Linked DNA regions of Marinobacterium aestuarii. The protein of the gene in region 1 interacts with the protein of each later gene in a pairwise test. Links are inferred from orthologs where the notes say so. Each region holds a gene or a part of one and is shown on either strand. Other genes may lie near its edges. The genes, in order: ung and A8C75_RS11665.

Region 1 (10,243 bases):
CCGCCAGACCAACGATGGGGATATCGAACAGCTCCCGCGCCGCCCCCAGCCCAGGGTCTCCGAAGGCCGCCAGAATGGCACCGTCCACCTGATCATGTTGCTGCGCCAGAATCTCCAGCGCAGCGCTGGCGCCAATCACCGCTTCAGCCCGGTTGGCGATATAGGGCACACCGAAGGCTCCGGTGGCAGGTACGATCTCGGTCCCCACTGCGGCATAGCGTGTTGCCACTTCAGTAAGCTGAGTGGTGAGAACTTCCGAGGTATTGGGGTTGAGCAAAAGGATTTTCATAGGCGCCCCTTTAGCGGGTGTTTTTCATGATACTGCCACCATATAATTCATAATTCAATATTTTTAGTTATGAGTTATAGAGCTAAGGCTATGCATTTTTTGCCAGTACCCAACGAAATTTCCTGCCACACCCGGGATGCGGCGCAACTAAGTCCATCACCCGATGAGTTCATTACTCTGCCCATTGCCGTGCTGCGCCCAACCGACCCAGCCACACCCGCGGCATGACCGCCAGGGATGGCGGAAATCCTGAAAACGCAGGAGCACTTTTCAGGGGACCGCCAGGGATGGCGGAAATCCTGAAAACGCAGGAGCAATTTTCAGGAACCGTACTTCCTGTACATCGCCGCTCTCGCGCATCCATGCGCCCGCGGCGTACCGCACTTCCTGTACATAAAAAAAGGCCCGCATTACTGCGGGCCGAGGAGGTGCGAACTTGTTATTTGCAATATATGCGGTCTTGAATCAGGCCCGCTGTGCGGCCGGAACAGCGGCGCCGCGCATCAGCAGCCAGTGAATAGCGCCACCCAGCAGCGCCCCAATGACCCAGCCGTAGCGCCAGCACCGCACCCAGACCATCCAGCACCGACGTAGCGAACTTGAGCCATCATCCCCGACCGTTCTGCCCCAACGCGATTGAAAGCGTGATGACTAACGCTGCCAATAGAACATATATCGAGCAGCGATAAAACATTAATGTTCACATTAATGTATACATGACATTCAATTGAGTGAACCGCATACAGCCGAGATCAGGCAGGACAGTTCGCAGAAGGAGGAAAAGCCCATAAAGTCGGACAAAAAACCGTCAGGTTGATACAAATTCAGCGAAATCAAGCAGAAACCAAAGGCTAGCCATCAAAGGCAGCATTCGTAGATGCTGCTTGGCAGTGGCTGTATAGCCGCCTTGACGATGGAAGATATACGCAGGAAATCCCAATTTTCGTTAACAATAAAACCAGCCATGAACAGCAGCACGGATTTTATCTTGCAGCCTTTAGAGACATTGAATGGGTCGCTGCACAGCACTTTCAAGTCGCAGCTAGACAGTACGGGGCTTCGTCGGGAGAGGATACTGTTTGATCTACATAATAAAATAAGATGGAAATCATGAATTTAAAGCCTATTGCCGCCGCGTTCTTAACCGTTACAAGTCTGCTGTCCCTGAGTGCACAGGCCCAAACCCGCATGGACTTTTCCAACGAATACAACACCACGTCCATACATGCGGAGGGCGACCTTTACTTTATTGAACAGGTCAAAACACTGACGCAGGACCAGGTCGATATTACGCTACACACCGGTGGAGCACTGGGCTTCAAGTCTGCCGATCACTTTTATGCGGTATCCGACAACGCCATTCAGATTGCAGATACCCTGGCCGGTACGCTGAGCGGTATAGACCCCATTTTCCTGCTGTCCTCGCTTCCCTTTCTGGCGGAAAACGAAGATGAAGCTGAGGCACTCTACAAAATAGCGCGCCCCTATTACGAGCAGGTATTTGCCGATAACAATCAGGTTCTGCTTTACGCATCCCCCTGGCCCGCCAGCGGTATCTGGGCCAAAAAACAGGTCGCCTCAGCATCGGATCTGGAGCAACTCAAGATTCGCACCTATGACAAAAATGGCACCATCACACTGCGTGAAGCCGGGGCATCACCGGTCAAGCTTTCGTGGGCCGATGTAGTACCGCAGCTCTCGACAGGCGGTATCGAAGCTGTACTCACTTCAGCAGAAGCCGGTGCCAATGGCAGCTTTTGGGAACACCTGGATCACTACAGCGCTATTCAGTATGCAGTCCCGCTCAATATGGTGCACATGAACAAGGATGAGTTTGACGGTCTCGATCAGGCGCAGCAGCAGGCCATCCTGGAGGCTGCCAAACGTACCGATGAGCATAACTGGCTGGAAGTACGTTCCCGCGTAGCCGAAAACTACCAGGACCTGAATGAGCATGGCGTCACTATCCAGAACCCGGTGTCCCCCGAGTTTTCGGCATCGCTCAAAAGCGCCGCAAAACCAGCAATCAGCCAGTGGCTAGAGGCTGCGGGTGAGCGCGGCCAAACGATCCTGTCCCAGTTCGAGAAGAACGGCAGCGCTCAATGATTCGACTGATCTGTCGCTGCATTAGCCCAGCCAACCGGCTGGCAGGGCTGCTGGCGATGCTGCTGATTGTTTACATAACCGGGCATATTCTGCTTGAAATCGTTATGCGCCTGTTCGGCACCTCGACCTTTGTGCTGGACGAGTTCATTGGCTATGCCGTGGCGAGCATGACATTCCTGGGGCTGGGCTATGCGCTGGAACGCGGCTCTCTGGTACGTGTCAATGTGCTGCTGGATCGGTTGCCGGCCCGCTGGCACTGGCTGCCGGATCTGATATCAACACTGGCGGCTCTGGCCGCCTTCGCCTGGCTTGCCTGGTTCTGGGGACAGAGTGTGTGGCGCAGTTACCAACGCGGAACCCTAAGTGAAACCCTGGCTGAAACCCCGCTGTGGATTCCGGAGGGCATGGTACTGGTTGGTATGCTGCTGCTGTGCTTAACACTGCTGTCCCGCGCATTACGCCTGATGTCCGAGCGTGCCATACCCCCCAATACGAGAGTGAGCTGATGGATACAGTATTTGTTGCCGTCGGGGTCATAAGCCTGATTCTGCTCGTGCTGGGTCTTGGAACCTGGGTGTTTGCCGGTCTCGCAATCGTCGCTCTGGGCTCGCTTGTCTGGCTCGGAGACTTCAGCTCGGACCGTGCAGGACTTATTCTGAGCCGCATTCTATTCCGGGCGGGAAGCTCCTGGGAGCTCTCCGCCATTCCCCTGTTTATATTTATGGGCGAACTCATCTTCCGCTCCAATATTTCCGAACGACTGTTCCGGGGTTTGGAGCCCTGGACGAACCGGATTCCCGGTGGCATTTTGCACACCAACGTTGTCGGTTGCGCCCTGTTTGCGGCGGTCAGTGGCTCAAGCGCCGCCACCACCGCCACCATTGGCAAGATTACGACAACAGAGCTGGCCCGACGCGGCTATGACCGCAATCTGTCCATTGGCTCGCTGGCAGGCGCAGGCAGCCTGGGTCTGCTGATTCCGCCCTCTATCGTAATGATCGTTTATGGCGTGCAGGCCGAGGTGTCTATCAGCCAGCTCTTTATGGCAGGTGTCATCCCTGGCATCTTGATCGCACTGCTTTACTCCGGCTATATAGTCGCAGTGACTCTGCGACAGCCTCACAAGGCGCCGCGCAGCCAGGACGTAGCCACGACCTTTTTGCAAAGCCTGGGGTTGCTTGCCCCGGTACTCTTGCTCATTGCACTGGTGATGGGATCCATCTACAGCGGCGTCGCAACACCGTCTGAGGCTGCTGCAGTAGGGGTGGCCGTGACAATTATCCTGCTGGGTGTCGAACGGCAACTTAGCTGGGACATGTTTCGCGAAGCCCTGACTGGCACCGTTCTCAGTGCCACCATGGTGTGCAGTATTTTGGTGGCGGCAGCCCTGCTATCAACCGCAATGGGGTATCTGCACCTGCCGCGGGAGCTGGCAACCTATATTGCCAGCCTGGAGCTGTCGCCCGCCATGCTGCTGCTGGCACTGGCGCTGTTCTACATTGTGCTGGGCCTGTTCCTTGATGGGATATCGATCACGGTCATGAGCCTGCCAATCACATTGCCCATCGTTATTCAGGGCGGGTTTGACCCTCTGTGGTTTGGCATTTTCCTGGTAATAATGGTGGAGCTCGGACAAATAACACCACCGGTAGGATTTAACCTTTTCGTCCTGCAGGGATTAACCGGCGAGCGGATTGGTCGCATTGCCTACGCCGCGATTCCATTCTTTGGACTCATGTGCATAGCGGCATTGATGGTGAGCATTTTCCCGGATATTGTCCTGTGGCTGCCACAACAGCTGACGGGTTAAACCAAGCAGGAGCAATGCCAGTGCATTGCTCCTGCTTGCATTTCCTACATCCATTCACTCTAAGAATGCCCCAGTACTATTAACCTATTTTCCCACTGGGTTAACAGTTCAAAAAACTATTCCGTCGATGTCGCGCATTAGCAGATAGAGGTCGCAACCAGACAGGTTTAGTTTGACTAAAGTACATGATACTAAGGCTTCAATGTTATATTTAAGCCGTCACAAATTTTTATTGGTCCGCCTATTCCGAGACCAGCAACCATGACCCACGCAAAATCGACGTCAACACGATTTGAACATCGATAAAATAATATTATTGTCCATCAATCATCGCAGGACTCTAGCTACCACAGGACCAGGAATAGACCTTCGATAGCTAGGCTGAGCCAATATAATAACTATCTAATCCGCCAATACGCAGAGGTAATGATGACTGGTCTATTGAAAAAAACAGCTATATCCGCACTGATTACAGCCAGCAGCCTGGGGTTTATTTCCAGTGCAACGGCAGACGAAACAAGAACCTTAAAATTCCACAGTGGCCTGGCCCAATCCCGGCCTGAAGCTGCGCATATTGAGCACTTCGCTGAACTGGTCAAGGAAAAGTCGGGGGGCAGCCTGAATGTCGATGTTTACCACGCAGGCTCACTGGGGCTCAAGGAAGCCGATATGCTGCGCATTCTCCAGGCGGGCCTGGTTGATGCAGCCCTGATGTACGGCGAGTACTACAAACGCGACGCACCGGCGCTTGCATCCGTTTATGCACAGGGAGCCATCACCCAAAGCAGCCAGCATCTTGAAGTGCTGCCGACCCTGCGTAACATCTATCAGGATGCCTATGCCAAGTGGGATATCAAAACCGTCGGTGGCGTTGTCGCACCTGTGTTCGATGTCGGGCTGCACTGCAAGGAGCCGGTAAATAGCCTGGAAGGACTCAAGGACAAAAAGGTCCGGGTATGGTCTGGACACCTTGTGGACACCTTTAAAAATCTGGATATATCCGCGCAGGTCATACCGCAAAATGATATGTACCTCGCCCTCCAGACGGGTGTAGTCGATTGCGCCTACTACCTCTCGACAGTCGCAAAGACCGTTTCCCTGCAGGAAGTCACGAAATACGAAGCCTATCTCCACCCCTGGGCGGCGTCTCCCTGGATGTTCGGCATCAGCAATAAGACCTGGAGTTCACTTACTGAACAACAGCAGGCTGCACTGACTGAGGCGGGTAACCAGGTGTGGAACGAAACCGAGAAGCTGGCCGTTGATGATGAGCGGGAAACCAAAGCACGGCAAGAGCGCACCGAACTGGGCATCACTGTACTGCCGGCGTTCAGCGCTGAAGACGTAAAAACCTTCGTCGAAGCATCCGGCAAGGCCTGGCACGAAATGGCCGAACAATCCGGCGAAGAAGGCCTCGGCTACTATAAAACGGTGTCTTCACTCACTAAATAGCCAACTTCAGCCCCCGGGATACTTCCCGGGGGCTTTTTTATAGGCAAAAACCCGGAAGGTTAATAGTTAAAGTTTCCAGATGAAATTAATAATCCACACAAGGAAAACCTAGAGTGGACAAATTATTTAAAAGTATCGACTTTATAGCAAAGTCATTTTTCTACGCCGGTGTGTTATCCGGTATATTTATGACGTTAATAATTTTTATTAGCACCCTGTTGCGCTACCTTGCAGGCCAGCCTATTTCTTTTTCTGACGAACTGGCAGGCTTGCTTTTCCTGGCGATGGCTTTTACCACCTTCCCCCATGTACTGAATAAATCTGGCCATATCAGCCTGGACCTTCTGACCGAGAGAATGCCATTTGGCATGAGAAAACTATGCAGCCTGTTTGCCGGGGCAATCTTTATTGCGTTTGCAATAACCTTCAGTTACCAGGCATGGAATTTCATGGAGTTTTCCAGACTGATCAGTTCCCGTACCGATGTCAGTGGCATTCTGCTTTGGCCCTGGATGGCCCTGATGCCCATCTCAATGATTCTGTGTATCGCGGTTGAAATAAGAAAGCAGCTTGGCCCCAATGACGGTGACACTGCGGGAGAAACCACATCATGAGCTGGCTTATTCTGGGTACCAGTCTTGCGGTATTGCTAAGCACAGGCGCTCTGCTGGGGGCCGCTCTGGGGCTGACCGGCTTTATCCTGCTGCATTTTCAAGCCAACGGAGCTTCCGCCCTGGCCATCAATTCCGCCTGGAATTTGCTGACGGAGTTCACCCTGAGCGCAGTGCCACTGTTTATCATTCTGGGTGATATCCTGCTGGCCAGCGGTGTTTCCACCCGCGTCTACAACGGTTTGACCCCCCTGTTTCGCCGTATTCCCGGACAATTACTGCATACAAACATTGCCGTCTGTACGCTCTTTGGCGCGGTCAGTGGCTCCAGCACTTCAACCGCAGCCGCCATCGGCTCGGTAAGCTACCCCGAACTGCGCCAGCGCGGTTACTCCCCAAGCATGGTGGTAGGCACTTTGGCAGCCGGTGGTACTCTGGGGTTGCTGATCCCGCCGAGCCTGGCCCTGCTTATCTACGGCGCCACTCAGAACGTATCCATTGGCAAGCTATTTATGGCGGGGCTCATTCCCGGTGCCCTGATCGCCTTTGGCTTTTCAGCCTGGATCTATGTCCGGTCGCGCTTCGGTACCCCCGTGGCACCGCCCGTGAATGAACCCTTCAGCTGGAAAGAGGTCGGCCTCGGCCTGATGCAGGTATGGCCACTGCCCATTCTTATTTTCTTCGTGCTGGGCACCATTTACATGGGTATCGCAACACCCACAGAGGCCGCAGCTCTGGGTGTTACCGCCGCCATTGTGATCGGATTTAGCTGGGGCGATCTGACACCGACAAAACTATGGCAAGCCTTCACGCGCGCATCTTTCATGTTCAGCGCCATCGCACTCATTCTGGTCGGAACCGTTATTCTGGCTCAGGCTGTCAGCCTGCTGGGATTGCCACGCGCCGCGGTCGAGATGATTAGCGACCTGGGTTTCAACCGCTACGGCGTGCTTGTGATGGTTGTACTGGTCTACCTGCTGCTGGGCTGTTTCTTCGACGGTATCTCGCTGCTGCTCATGACATTGCCGATCACCTTCCCGATGATCACAAGCCTCGGCTTCGACCCCGTCTGGTTTGGCATAGTGGTTACCCTGCTGATGGAGGTCGGGATGATCACGCCCCCCGTCGGCCTCAACCTCTTTGTACTCAGCTCGATCACCAAGAATGAAGTCAATGTCGCCCAGGCGGCGAAGGCATCCTTACCCTACTGGTTGATTCTGCTGTTTGCCGTTGGCGTCTTGACGCTGTTCCCCGCAATCGCGCTCTGGCTGCCCAACACTCTGCTATAAATACCGCTGCGCATTCTGCTCCAAAACAAAGAGCCTGCCGCTGGCAGGCTCTTTTTTCATGCTCAAAGACAAAGGCAGCCACTGCTCAAAGTGGCAGCGTCACGGCATAAGCCTCAGCTGAAAATGCTTTGCAGGTCGATGGCGCTGTGGCTGCCTGAAGTCAGGTCGAGCTGTTCTTCCAGGTGATTGAGGTGTTCGATCATCAACGCCACGGCCCGGGCGGCGTCGTGCTGTTCAAATGCCTCGATCAGGCCACTGTGCTCGCAGCACGGGTGCGTGGCGGTCTGCTCGGAATGGCGGGCACTGGCGCGCTGGTACTGGGCGATGATCAGTGAGGTTCTGGAAATGATTTCGCGCAGAAACTGGGTCAGTACCGGCTTGTCGGCCAGCTCGCCAATCTTGAGGTGGAATTCACCGGACAGGCGGATGCGGCGATTGAGGTCACCCTCGTGGTGGGCCTGTTCTTCCAGCTCCACATGCTCGGTCAGGGCGCGCTGCTTGTCGGCGCAGAAATTCAGCGCAAGCTCGCGCACCAGCTCGGTTTCAATCAGACGCCGGGCCTGAAAAACCTCCCGCGCTTCCTTTACCGTGACCTTGGCGACATAGGCGCCACTGTTGGGCACCAGGTTCACCAGATTATGGTGTGCCAGGCGCAACAGCACCTTGCGGATACCGCCACGGCTGGTCTGGAAAACCTCACACAGGTCCTCTTCCTTGAGGCGAGTACCCGGCTGCAGCTTGCGCTCCATGATGGCAGACCAGATACGATCGTATACGTCGTCTGCGCCGGGCTTGCTGTCACTTTTACGAATGCTGGTTTTGGTCATGTTTGTATATCAGATGTCTTGATGCGAATAGGCCATCGGCAGTCATTGCACGACAGCGGTAACAATAGTGCGAGATAGCAGTGGCACACCATGTTTAACAATGCCTGAGACCCCTGCCGTAGCACAATCTCTGCGGACATTATTGCACAGCTTTCGTTGCTACCTGTGTTCAGCTGGATCTGAGTCCGTATCGAGCTCTGGCAACTGCCAGTTGATGGGCGTGCGCCCCCGGGCCTTGAGAAACGCATTGGCCTGGCTGAAGTGGCGGCAGCCGAAGAAGCCCCGGTGCGCCGCCAGTGGCGACGGATGGGGGGAGTGCAGCACAAGGTGACGCTGCGTATCGACAAAGGCGCCCTTCTTCTGGGCATAGCTGCCCCAGAGGATGAACACCACGCCATGGCAGTGGGCATTAACGGCGTGAATTACCTTGTCGGTAAAGTGTTCCCAGCCCCGTTTCTGGTGGGAGGCCGCCTGGCTCTGTTCCACCGTTAATACCGCATTGAGCAACAGCACCCCCTGGCGTGCCCAGCTTTCGAGGCAGCCATGCTGTGCCGGCGTGATGCCAAGATCCGCCTGCAATTCCTTGTAGATGTTACGCAGGGATGGCGGCACCTTGATGCCGGGGGGCACCGAGAAGCTCAGGCCATGAGCCTGACCCGGCTGATGGTAGGGGTCCTGCCCCAGAATCACCACCTTCACATCCTCCAGCGCCGTGCTCTGCAGTGCATGCAGCCAGTGCTCCGGGGCCGGATAAATCTGTTTGCCCGCCTGCTGCTCGGCCTGCAGAAAACGCTGCAGTTGCAGCATGTAAGGCTGCTCAAGCTCGGGCCCCAGCAGTGCCTGCCAGTCCGGCGGCAACGACAGTTGCATCTGCTTTTTGTCGAGGGAAAGCCATTGCAGGGTCATCAGAGTTGTCCGCTGTCCTTGATAGCTCCACTGGCATCACGCAGCGCCTTGACCACCCGGCCGTGATAGAGCGAGTAGTAACGCAGATGGCCGGGAGCATGGGCGAAAAAGCCCGAGATCAGAATGGCCAGCACGAACACCGGCGCCATCAGTACCGGCCAGGGTATGACCAGCCCCAGCAGAAATACCTTCAGCAGAATGGCCTGGCCGCGCAGCTGCAACAGCCAGATACCGTCGCAGTAGAGTTCGATCAGCACCATGGCCAGACCTGCGCCAAGGCCCAGCCACAGAAAGCCAAGCCATTGCGCCGTGGGCAGCTGGTAAAGGAAATGGCCGGCAAGCCCGGCGATCCCCACCAGATGCAGGCTGCGCAGCGCTATGTTGAGATAGCGCTTGCCCGGCACCCTGCGTGAGGGCGACGGGAACAGCAGGCTGCCCTTGGCCTTATCCGTGACTCCCATGGTCGGCGCGCTCAGCCTAAACCGAAGCTTATGCCTGCGGTTTTACCGGGCGCATGGCCGGGAAAAGGATAACGTCGCGGATAGACGGCGAATCGGTGAACAGCATGACCAGACGGTCAATACCTATACCCTCGCCCGCCGTCGGCGGCAGGCCGTATTCCAGCGCGTTGATGTAATCGGCATCGTAGTGCATGGCTTCGTCGTCGCCGGCATCCTTTTCCGCGACCTGGGCGCGGAAACGTTCTGCCTGATCTTCGGCGTCGTTCAACTCGGAGAAGCCGTTGGCCAGTTCGCGACCGCCGACAAAGAATTCGAAGCGATCGGTGACGAAGGGATTGTCATCGTTGCGACGCGCCAGCGGGCTGACTTCGGTCGGGTACTCGGTGATAAAGGTCGGCTGATCCAGACGGTGCTCGACGGTCTTCTCGAAGATCTCGATCTGTACCTTGCCAAGGCCCCAGCTGTCCTTGACGTTGATGTCCAGACGCTGCG
Region 2 (10,292 bases), 1.5 Mb from region 1 along the record:
AGCAGGCGCCTTGAACTCAATGCCCAGGCTCAGAACGTCCATGCTCAAAGCCCCCGCTGTTCCATAAACCAGTGCAAAAAGCGATCGCTCTTGAACTGGAAACGGAAGATCACCTTTCGATCGCCGGGCCGATCTACCGACTGATCAGCATCCGCCTCGCCTCTTCCCGCAACTAGCATGCGGGCGCGAAACCTGCCTTTGCCCATAAAGGACAGTCGGGAAACGGCCTCGGAAACACTGTTCGCGCGGTTAAGGCTGAGGTTCATGTTGTAATCCCAGCTACCGGTCGAACTCGTATGGCCTTCGATCACCACGTGCTGGATTTCGTTAGCAACGTCGTCACTTGAAAAAATTGCGTTGCTATACGCCGGCACGAACAGTTCAAGGAAGTCATGACCGGCCGGCTTGAGCGCGGCGCTGTCGATATCGAACAGGACGGAGTCGAGGATACTGATATCGCCTGTCTGCGGGTCGACCTCGGCATTGATGCCTTTCTCGGACAAAGTTTTCTGCAACGATTGAATAATTACGATTCGACCGCTCTTGGCCTTTTCGGCCGCCTCTGTCAGCTGCAACAACGCCAGAATCAGCAGCAGCGCAAAGATCATCAGCAGCCCTGACATCAGGTCGCCAATCGACAACCAGGCGCCCGTTTCATCGATATCGGTCTCTGGATAACTCCACTCGTGCCGTTCCATCAGCTCACCTTCTCGTCGATAAGCTGCATTTCAATCTGCTGCATGGCTGTCACGAGCAGGTTGGCGGCGTCTGCGAGTTTTCCGTGAACCTGGGCCGCGGCTTCGTCGAAATTATCGAAGAAGCGTGTATGGCTGCTATTGGCTCGTTCGAAGTAACCGGTCATGGCTTCCGGCATCTGCTCGGTCATTTTATTGAAGCGGGCCGCGGCCTCCTCGTAGGAATATCGCAGCTTGCCGACCTGTGCACTAATAGCATTGGATGCATCTTCCAGCTGACTGAAAGCACCGGCCTTGTTCATTCCGATTGCCTCGACCAGCTCCTGCACCAGCGTGACGCCATCCTTGAGTTGGCTGTACTGCTGATCGATTGCGAGATATTGCTGCTTGCGTAGCGTGTTTTCCTCGACAAAGGCGGCGCGGAAGTCTTCCACTACACTCGCCAGCCCTGCACGCTGCTCACCCAGGGTTTTCTCCAGCAGGTTTGCCTGCAAGTCAAAAAACTCCGTCAGGTTCGCTTGGTATTCCAGCCGGAAGCGCTCCAGCTCCTGCTGCGCCACGGACGACATGGCCTTGACCTTGTCATCGATATTGCTCAAGCCATCCAGCAGATTTTGTTTGGCGTCACGCATCAGCGCACTGGACTCAAGGCCGATGTTTTTCAGACTTTCATTCTGCTCAGCGAAGGCCTGCGAGGCGCGTTGGGCACTTTGCTCAAATGCACTGCGCTGTGCGTCCATTCCTTCGATTGACTGATTCAATGCACGCTGTATCTCTTCGGCCACGCGGCTTAGCGCCCCCTCTGTGTCGTCCTTGAACTGGGCGAGGATAGTGCTCAACGATTCGGCGAACTGCGATAGCTTGGTCAACGTATCTTGCTGGAACTGGTTCAGCGACCGGGTTGTCGCGTCCAGCCCCTCCATCACCTTGCTCATTTCACCCGACAAGCGCTCCACGGAGGTTGTGGAACGCTCCACGACGTCGGCCATACGCCCTGCCGTTTGCACGAATTCACCGGACTGCTGGGCGAAGGGCTCGACCACCTCGCTGCGCAGGGTACCCACCAGCAACTCCACCACCTCCCTGGCGCTCTGTTCCTTTATTTCACGCAGGTCCTTGATACTCTCGCCAATCGACGCCAGATGAGGCGCGATGGAACGTTCAACACTCTGAGTAACCGCCTTGGATACCGACTCTGAGATCGTATCGGAATTGAACTTCTCGAACACGGCACCAACATCTCCTACAGCCTGAGCCAGCTGCTGGTTTGAATGCTCGATGACAGCGGCCATACGGCCGGTTGTTTGCACGAATTCAGCGGACTGCTGGGCGAAGGGTTCGACCACCTCGCTGCGCAGGGTACCCACCAGCAGCTCCACCACCTCCCTGGCGCTCTGTTCCTTTATTTCGCGCAGGTCCTTGATACTCTCGCTGATCGATGCCAAATGCGGCGCAATAGAGTGTTCGACACTTTGACTAACGGCCTTGGATACCGACGCGGAAATTGTATCTGAGTCGAACTTTTTAAACACATCTCCCATCTCACTCACAACCTTGACCAGCTGTTCATTCGATGCAGTAGTGGCATCGGCCGCCGCCAGCTGCTTCGCGATCAGTTCCTGCTGATTTGACGGGTCCAGTTTGTGCAACAGGGTAACCGGTGACACTGAAAGACAGAGCTCCTGAAACGCGCCGGACAGCGCGCGATGCCGCTTCTCCCGCGCTTTGCTCAAGCTCGCATGCCAGGCCATAAAAACAATGGATGCCGCCAGGCCGGCCAGCGACGTATAAAAGGCGGTTTTCATCCCATCTAGGAGGCTGGTCGCCGATTTCATCAACGCCTCAGAGCCACCGCCTGTGGATTGAAAATCCGCCAGACCCAACGATATGCCAAGGAAGGTTCCCAGAACCCCGATAGTGGTCAGCAACGCCGGCACAAACCGGTAAGGTGAGGTCGGCTGGTACGGAACGAGCGTTGCGGCGGGCACCGTCACCAGGTAGTGCGTATTGACCTTCGCCAGCTCGACGGATGGCTGAGTGTCGTCCGAGGCGCCTGAGCGCTCGACAGGCACGAAAAACTGGTGGATAAGGTTCGTCAGCATGCCGGAAAGTGCCTTCAAATCGATGTCACTTTGCCCGCTGCCGAGCAACGTTTTAAGTTCCTTCCATGCAACCAACGATCGCCGATAGCGCGATGAGAGCCTAAGCTCCGCATGCATAAAAAACAGCAGAACCGAAGCAATCGCGATGTAGAACAAAAGTGTGATATCGATTGCCGGAAGCCCAGGTACATTCATCTATAACATCCTTATTTTACTATTCCGGCCAGCTCGGCCGGTGAGAACAGTTCTTGTGCCAGGCGCACGGGCATATGCTCGGCATCGCTTCGAGTAACACCGTTCGGCAACTGGACTTGCGATTTCAGCCGAACACTGTAGAGCGGCTCACCATCCGTGTTATCCGTATCCGACCGCAGATATACGGCGTCAGGGCTGTCCCGAACCAACCTTGCCTGAAGCGATGACTTGCGCTCGCGCAGCATCAGCGCGATTGCAGAGTCTTCCCCCCACTGCTCCCGGGCGCGCTTCCAAGCTCGATTGATTGAGGTGATCTGATACACCAGTGCCACGTCATCCTTCATCGTAATTGGTCTCCCAGAGCCAAGCGGTGTGGACGCGGTTTCCGGTAAGGAAGGTTCGCAGGCAGTGGGCACTTCACAAATCACCTCGGAAGGCTTGCTGAGACAAAGAAGCAAACAGCGCCCCGCAAGCCATCTCATGACTCCGGTAGTTATCGAGTTTTTTCTTGTATATCTCCACCAAATCTACATACCTCCTCTGCTCCTCCATTGGAGGAACAATGATCGGTAACTCTTTCTGTCTCGTTATTCCGATGTACGCCCGTGTAGACTGCTTTCCTTCCTTCGCTAACAAACGCTGGAAATACTCCGTATCGAAATAACCCTTTAGATAATCTGGAAGTATATGAGACTCGTTGATCCGGTAATAAGTAGTTTGGGGGCTAAATATGTACACAGAGTGTGTTTCATCCAGCACTGCGGTTAAACCCAACGTGCCTTTGTGGGTTAACAATACGTCTCCTGGCAGTGCAAAGCCAACCCGGAGCTTGTTTCGCCACGCATCGCTGAGGTAATAACATTTATCGAATAGAATCTTTCCATCGCGAACGACATTTGCGGTAACAAAAGGTATACCTAACTGAGAAAAGTCCGCAACTTTAGGATGATCATTGCCATGATTTCCGTCTTGAACCTCGAGTATAAATCCTTCACGAAGGCACGCACCAGCCGACATTATTGACCACCCCTTCGGATTGGAGGCCGGATCGCCGAACATCTCCAGAAATACGCTGCGGAGGAGCTGGTCGGCGAGGTCGATGGCTTGCTGGCGCTTGCGGCGCAGGGCGTCAGCCTTGTCCAGAATGGCGGCGATACGCTGTTGCTCGGCCAGGGGCGGGAGAGGGACATTCAAACTGCGCAGAACATCCAAGGTTATACCCTTTACCGTAGCCCCTTTACCTTGCTTTTCTATAAACCGAGATTTAGATTCTAGAAACCGTAAAAGATAGCGCTTATCAAGTACCACTTCATCTTTAATTAGCAAAGCCTTTAAATCTTGGTTAATTGCCATATCAACGGCTGTCATAGCAACTTTGCCCAGAGCCATGCGCGTAGGGACAATAATACTATTGGCCGGAATCAAACTTGTTGCTGAGTTTTTAACCCCTAGCTCAGAAATATAATCCGCTGTGACTCTCAACTCTGAAGATTTAAAGTCTTTAACTGATGCCCAAGGTATATTTCCATTCCAATATTCAGGTACAGCTTTGCTAGGCGTACCTCCACCACGAATATCAACCAATTCGCTTAAAGCAACCATTACAGCATCCCCTCCAGCTCTTCCAGGTCCTGCTGAATCTCGGCCTCCAGAGCCTTCAGCCGTGCCAGGATAACCTTGGGCGCATCGTACTCCTCAGTCACATGCACCTGCTCGCGGTAGCGGTTCAGCGACAGGTCGTACTTGCTGGCTTCAATCTCGGCCTTGCTGACCCAGAAGCGCTGGGCGCTGCGGTCGTTCTGCGCGCTGTCGGCCGGTGTCATGCCCCTGGACTTGAACTGGCTGATCAGATCCGGCAGATCGTTGGCGTCTATTTTCTGGCGTTTGTCATCCAGCGAAAAGCCATCGGCCTGCACATCGTAGAACCAGACATGGTCGGTTTCGCCACCTTTGGTGAAGATCAGGATGGCGGTGGAGACGCCGGCGTAGGGCTTGAATGCGCCGCTGGGCAGGCTGATCACCGCTTCAAGCTGATTGTCTTCAATCAGGTGTTTGCGCAGTTGCTGGTGCGCCTTGGAGGAACCGAACAGCACGCCGTCGGGCACGATAGTAGCGCTGCGGCCACCGATCTTGAGCATGCGCAGGATCAGGGCCACGAACAGCAGCTCGGTCTTCTTGGTTTTCACTACCCGCAGCAGCGCCGGGTCTACATCTTCCTCATCCAGGCTGCCCTTGAACGGCGGGTTGGCGAGAATAAGATCGAAACCCTCCTTCGCCGCCTGAGGGAAGCGCTCGGAAAAGCGCTGACTGAGGGTATCCTGGTAATGCACATCGGGCTCGGCAACGCCGTGCATCACCAGGTTCATGGCGGCTATGCGCAGCATGGTGGCGTCGAAATCGAAACCGTGGAACATGTCGGTGTCCACATGGCGGCGGTGTTCATGCAGCAGATCGCCGGTGTATATTTTCTGTTCGACCTGCTCGCCCTTGTCGTTGATTACCGTTTCGGTAATCACCCCCTCGGGAGAGCTGTATTTTTCCAGCAGGTACTCGTAGCTGGCGGCCAGAAAACCCGCGGTACCGCAGGCGGGATCGGCGATGCGGTAGTGGGCTTCGGGCTCAAGCATTTCCACGATTGCGCGGATGATATGGCGCGGGGTGCGGAACTGACCGTTGATGCCGGCGGTCGTCAGCTTGGACAGCAGATACTCGTACAGGTCGCCTTTGACATCAGCGCTGTCGAGCGGCAGGTCGCTGACCATGTTCACCGCCTTGACCAGCAGATTGGGCTTCTGGATCATCAGCTGGGCGTCTTTCATGAATTCGGCGAACAGCGAGCCCTCCCCGGCCAGATCCTTGAAGTGCGGGAACACCTCATCCTTGACGACCTTGTACATCTGGTCGGCGGGCAGATGGCGAAAGCTCTCCCAGCGGATGTCCTGCTCATACTGGGTAAAACGCTTGCTGAATGACTTGCCGGTACGCTCAGCGCGCTTTTCGTCACGCCGCTCGTTCATGTCCAGCAGGCGTGCGTACATCAGAAAGGTAATCTGCTCGATCACCGTCAGTGGGTTGGCGATACCGCCGGTCCAGAACTCTTCCCACAGCTTGTCGATCTTGCTTTTCAGTGCGCCGGTAATCATTGCTTCGTATATCCGTTAATCATTCAGTGTCCAGTCTCGAATAGCTTGCTCGCCCAGGGTATAGAGTCCTGTACGACCGCCCTGGCTGACAGGCTCGATGGTGCGGGCCCGCACCTTGTAACCCTGGGTTGTCACCTTGCGGATCATCTCCTGTTCGTCGGTGACTTCAATGCTGTCTCGCTTGGTGTTGCCGCCCTTTGAAAGCCTAAAGGCTACCAGGCCTGTATCCTGGTTTTTCATACGACAGGGATACAGGATATCCCCCTCAATATGGTTGAGTTGCAGCCTGCGGCAAAGCGTATCACTCATGAACGGGTACTCCCCTGAATTGTGTTGAAAATCAGTTGCTAATGCCGTGTTCTGTGCGGGTCTTACGGGCTCCCAGATGGACTCCGAAGCGCTTGACCAGCGCCACCAGTGCGTTGGCCTGGCGCTGCTCGGGGAAGATACCATCGAGGCCTTCGTGATGCTCGGCAATGAACGGCTGCTCGTACAGATCGGCCACGTTGATGGAGCCGTACTTGCACAGATGGTTCTTGAGCAGGCCGATAAAGCGCTGCTGGCGGCTCGACAGACTGATGTGGTGTGCCTGCACAAAATCGGTAAAGGCCGCTTCTATAGCAATCGCATCCAGCCCGACGATGGTCCGCAGAATCTGATCCAGGGTGGCACTGGACTCTGGGAAAAACTCCTTCAGGGTACCCAGATCCAGATCGGGATTCTGGATGTGCACCAGGGCATTCAGCTGTGCCACCTCGGCCTCGCTAACCGGCTTGCCCTGGCGGATCTTGACCAGCACCGGGTCGGTTTCGAACAGAGGTGTGAGTGTGGCTTCCACCTGCTGGCGGAAAATCTGGTAATCGACATTAATAATTCGGGTTGGCCGATCACCGGTTTGGTACAGACCCTCGTCTTCCTTGATATCGATAACCGGCAGCGGCGCTGTTGGCGGATCTACTAATTTTTTATCACGCAGGTGGATAACACCGCGCAGGGCGAGACGCTTCTTCTCCAGCTGCTCGAACGTGACGGCCTGCCAGAAGGCATCCTGCTGGATGGTCCTGATCGTTTCTGCCTGGGCACGCACCGGATTGAGGTGCATGGAAAGCTGACTCACCTTGTCGAGCACCGGCTGTCTAACCACATCCAGCTGAGATGGATTGGTCAGGCGGATCAGCTGTAGTTCGGTGAGCTGCTGGTCCCAGCGCAGGGCCTCGGACTGTCCCTTGATATCGCGCCACTGCATCAGCGGCGACATCTCGGCACGCAAGAGCTGTCGGGTATCGGGGGCGAACTGCTGCAACGTTTTGACATCACCGAGCTGTGCCTTGAGCTGCCATTTATCGCGCACAGCGATGCAGCGGTCGTCCAGGGCGTTGATGTCTTCCTGAATCAGCGCAATGGTCTGCTGGAACAGCTCCATCTCCGCTTTCCTGAGCGCCGTTTCGGCCAGATCAAGGCGGCTATCGAACAGCTTTTCACTCAGGGATTTACTCGGGCGAGCTTCGTCGTCAGGCGGGTCCATTTCGAAGTAATCGAAGTTGCCCCAGTGATCGAAGATCAAAAAATGGGTCTTGTCCTGGCCAGGACCGTACAGGTTTTCACACAGACGGGTGCCCCGCCCCACCATCTGCCAGAACTTGACCTTGGATTTGATCGGCCGGGCGAATACCAAATTGACCACTGAGGGCACATCGATGCCGGTGTCGAGCATATCCACCGAAATGGCGATGGTAATCTCGTCGGCGGGCTTTTCTCCGGCGCCCTTGAAATCGTCGATCAGCTCTTCAGCACGCTCATACTTGGAGTGGATCACACGGCAGAAATTGCCACCGTGCTGGGGATACATCTCGCCAAAAAGCGAGGCCAGCAGTTCGGCGTGCTGAATGTTGCGAGCGAAGACAATGGTCTTGCCGGGTAGCTGACCGTCTGCATCACGCAGGCCGCGCTCCATCAGATTGCGCAGGATGGCGCGGTTGGTGTCCTTGTTGAACACCGCCTTGTCGATATCGGGGGCGTTAAAATCAAGGTCATTAGGGTCTAGACCTTGGTCTTCCAGTTCAGCGACCTGCTCGTCACTTAGTGCATGACCCTTGATCCCTTCACGCAGGAATTGGGTAGTGTGGGTGACGACACGAAACGGCACCAGGTTGCCATCGGCCACCGCCTGCTCCAGCGGATAACTGGCGGTAGGAAGCTTGTAATCACAGCCAAACAGCCGACAAGTGGAGCGGCTTACCATTTCCACCGGCGTGGCCGTGAGCCCCATCTGGCGGGCATCGAAGTATTTAAACAGGTCACCGTAGACGTTATAGACCGAGCGATGAGATTCGTCTGCGATGATCAGATCGAAGAAGCCGACATCGAACTGCTCGTAAATGCGCAGCATGCCTGGATAGGTGGCAATGTAGATGCGGGCATTATGCTGATCCTGCTTCTTGCTTCGTCCCACCACATAGAGTGGCTCTTTGACGAATTCGCTGTAAGCGTTTTTGGCCTGCTTGCGCAGCTCCTTTCGGTCGCACAGGAACAGCACCCGCTTCGCCCAGCCGGCATCCAGCAACCGCTTGGTGAGCGCAATGGATACACGGGTCTTGCCGGTGCCGGTGGCCTGCACCACCAGCGCCTTGCGATGGCCTTCGCTGAAGCGTTCGCTGACACGGGTGATCGACTCCATCTGGTACAAACGGCCGGCGATGGTGGTGTCGATAGGCGTGCTATTGAGGTTCTTTCGCTGTTTGCGCTGGCTGATCAGGTACTGGAGGCTGTCTTTGCTGTAATAGCCATAGAGCTTGCGGGGCACGGTGTCGAGCACATCGTCCCAGATCCAGACGTCGTAACCATTGGTATAGAAGATTACCGGGCGCTGACCGTGCTTCTTTTCAAGGGCATCGGCGTAGAGCTTGCCTTGCTGACGGCCTTTCTCGGCATTCTCGCGGGCGCGCTTTGCTTCCACTACGGCCAGTGGCTTGCCGTTATCATCCCACAGTACATAATCGCAGTAACCAATGCCCGTTTGAGTCGGCTGACCATCCACCTCGTGCTCAAGCGTGACTTGCTCGGTGCTGGCACCGTCGAGGCTCAGATCCCAACCGGCGTCGCGCAACTCGCTGTCAATCAGGCGACGGCGTGTCTCGGCCTCGTTAAGCACCAAAGTACTGGTAGCCTTGCTGCTTGCCGCGATAAAGGCTTGGGCTTTCACCTTGTCAAATTCGTTTTTCAGGCGGGCTGCTTGCTGCTGGGCCTCACGCTCAGCCTGTTTGGCGGTCTCCAGCTCTGCAAGCGCCTGTTTAAGCTGTGCAGACTGCGCTGCAAGCTGCTCCTGCAACGCTTTGGCCTTTTTCTTGAACTCCCCTTTGCTGCTGGACACACCAGGCATTTGTGGCACCTGAAAGTCCGGACAGGATTCCGGGCTGCCATCGGCCTGCGTCACGTATAGCCAGCAGCCAAGATGGTATGCCTCCTGTACCAACCATACGGCCGAATCAGCAGAAACATTGCCTTCATGCGCGGCCTTGTTGCCGTTAATACGTACAGCATGCAGCTTATCGAGAATCACACGGGGAACGACAGAGGTAAAACTGCCGTTATTCAGCCGATCCATGAAAGTGGCATTGGGCTCGACAGGCAATTTGAGATCGCGATAGATGGCTCCGACCAGCATCTCCACAAAGCAGCGCAGCTTGACTAGCGCGCTTTGCGGATCCAGATGGGCATAGGTCTCGGCGAATCCGCCAAGATTTGCCAGCTCCGGCCAGTGAGGTCTTAGGTGTTCAAAATTCATGGACTTCATGTCGCTCTGCCTGTGATAACGTCCTGTGTTACAGATATCGTGCCAGATTTGTATCAGGCGCGCTTTATTGTTCTTCCATCCCCAGTTGCTTCATCCAGTTTGTCAGCGTCTGATGATTACTGAGCCCCAGTAGTTTAGCCGCTTTTCCCTTCTGACCGGCAGTCACTCTAAAGGCCTCTTCAATGCAGTATCTTTTTGTTTTTTCTATGATTTTATTAATATCGATACCACCGGACACATCGACCCGCAGCGCACCTGTGTCATCGCCGTCGGGACGCCTGATCAGTGCCTTTTCCAGATGGATCGCATCCAGCATCTGATCATCGCTCCAGATAGACGCACGTACCAGCGTATTCCAAAGCTC

The links.
Region 2: the proteins of ung (region 1) and A8C75_RS11665 interact in binary tests that used the Escherichia coli proteins (3 or more experiments, as listed by UniProt). The link is inferred for Marinobacterium aestuarii from one-to-one orthologs.

What each region holds. Positions count from the first base shown.
Region 1 is NZ_CP015839.1:4,093,663-4,103,905, forward strand. The notes cover bases 7,400-10,243. They hold ung (uracil-DNA glycosylase), read right to left. Parts: upstream 9,255-10,243; coding sequence 8,544-9,254; downstream 7,400-8,543. Other genes in these bases: A8C75_RS17880 (TRAP transporter large permease), read left to right, coding at 7,400-7,557; A8C75_RS17885 (GntR family transcriptional regulator), read right to left, coding at 7,671-8,384; A8C75_RS17895 (hypothetical protein), read right to left, coding at 9,290-9,751; lysS (lysine--tRNA ligase), read right to left, coding at 9,780-10,243. Also shown: A8C75_RS17850 (aspartate/glutamate racemase family protein), read right to left, coding at 1-289; A8C75_RS17855 (TRAP transporter substrate-binding protein), read left to right, coding at 1,400-2,395; A8C75_RS17860 (TRAP transporter small permease subunit), read left to right, coding at 2,392-2,901; A8C75_RS17865 (TRAP transporter large permease), read left to right, coding at 2,901-4,205; A8C75_RS17870 (TRAP transporter substrate-binding protein), read left to right, coding at 4,635-5,657; A8C75_RS17875 (TRAP transporter small permease), read left to right, coding at 5,771-6,271; more of A8C75_RS17880, read left to right, coding at 6,268-7,399. UniProt on the Escherichia coli protein: Excises uracil residues from the DNA which can arise as a result of misincorporation of dUMP residues by DNA polymerase or due to deamination of cytosine.
Region 2 is NZ_CP015839.1:2,638,602-2,648,893, reverse strand. Bases 3,865-6,757 are described here. They hold A8C75_RS11665 (type I restriction-modification system subunit M), read right to left. Parts: upstream 6,136-6,757; coding sequence 4,594-6,135; downstream 3,865-4,593. Other genes in these bases: A8C75_RS11655 (DEAD/DEAH box helicase family protein), read right to left, coding at 6,476-6,757; A8C75_RS11660 (hypothetical protein), read right to left, coding at 6,151-6,444; A8C75_RS11670 (restriction endonuclease subunit S), read right to left, coding at 3,865-4,594. In the rest of the region: A8C75_RS11690 (EH signature domain-containing protein), read right to left, coding at 1-42; A8C75_RS11685 (OmpA family protein), read right to left, coding at 45-698; A8C75_RS11680 (MotA/TolQ/ExbB proton channel family protein), read right to left, coding at 698-2,992; A8C75_RS11675 (hypothetical protein), read right to left, coding at 3,004-3,336; more of A8C75_RS11670, read right to left, coding at 3,410-3,864; more of A8C75_RS11655, read right to left, coding at 6,758-9,928; A8C75_RS11650 (sigma-54 interaction domain-containing protein), read right to left, coding at 9,993-10,292. UniProt on the Escherichia coli protein: The subtype gamma methyltransferase (M) subunit of a type I restriction enzyme. The M and S subunits together form a methyltransferase (MTase) that methylates A-2 on the top and A-3 on the bottom strand of the sequence 5'-AACN(6)GTGC-3'.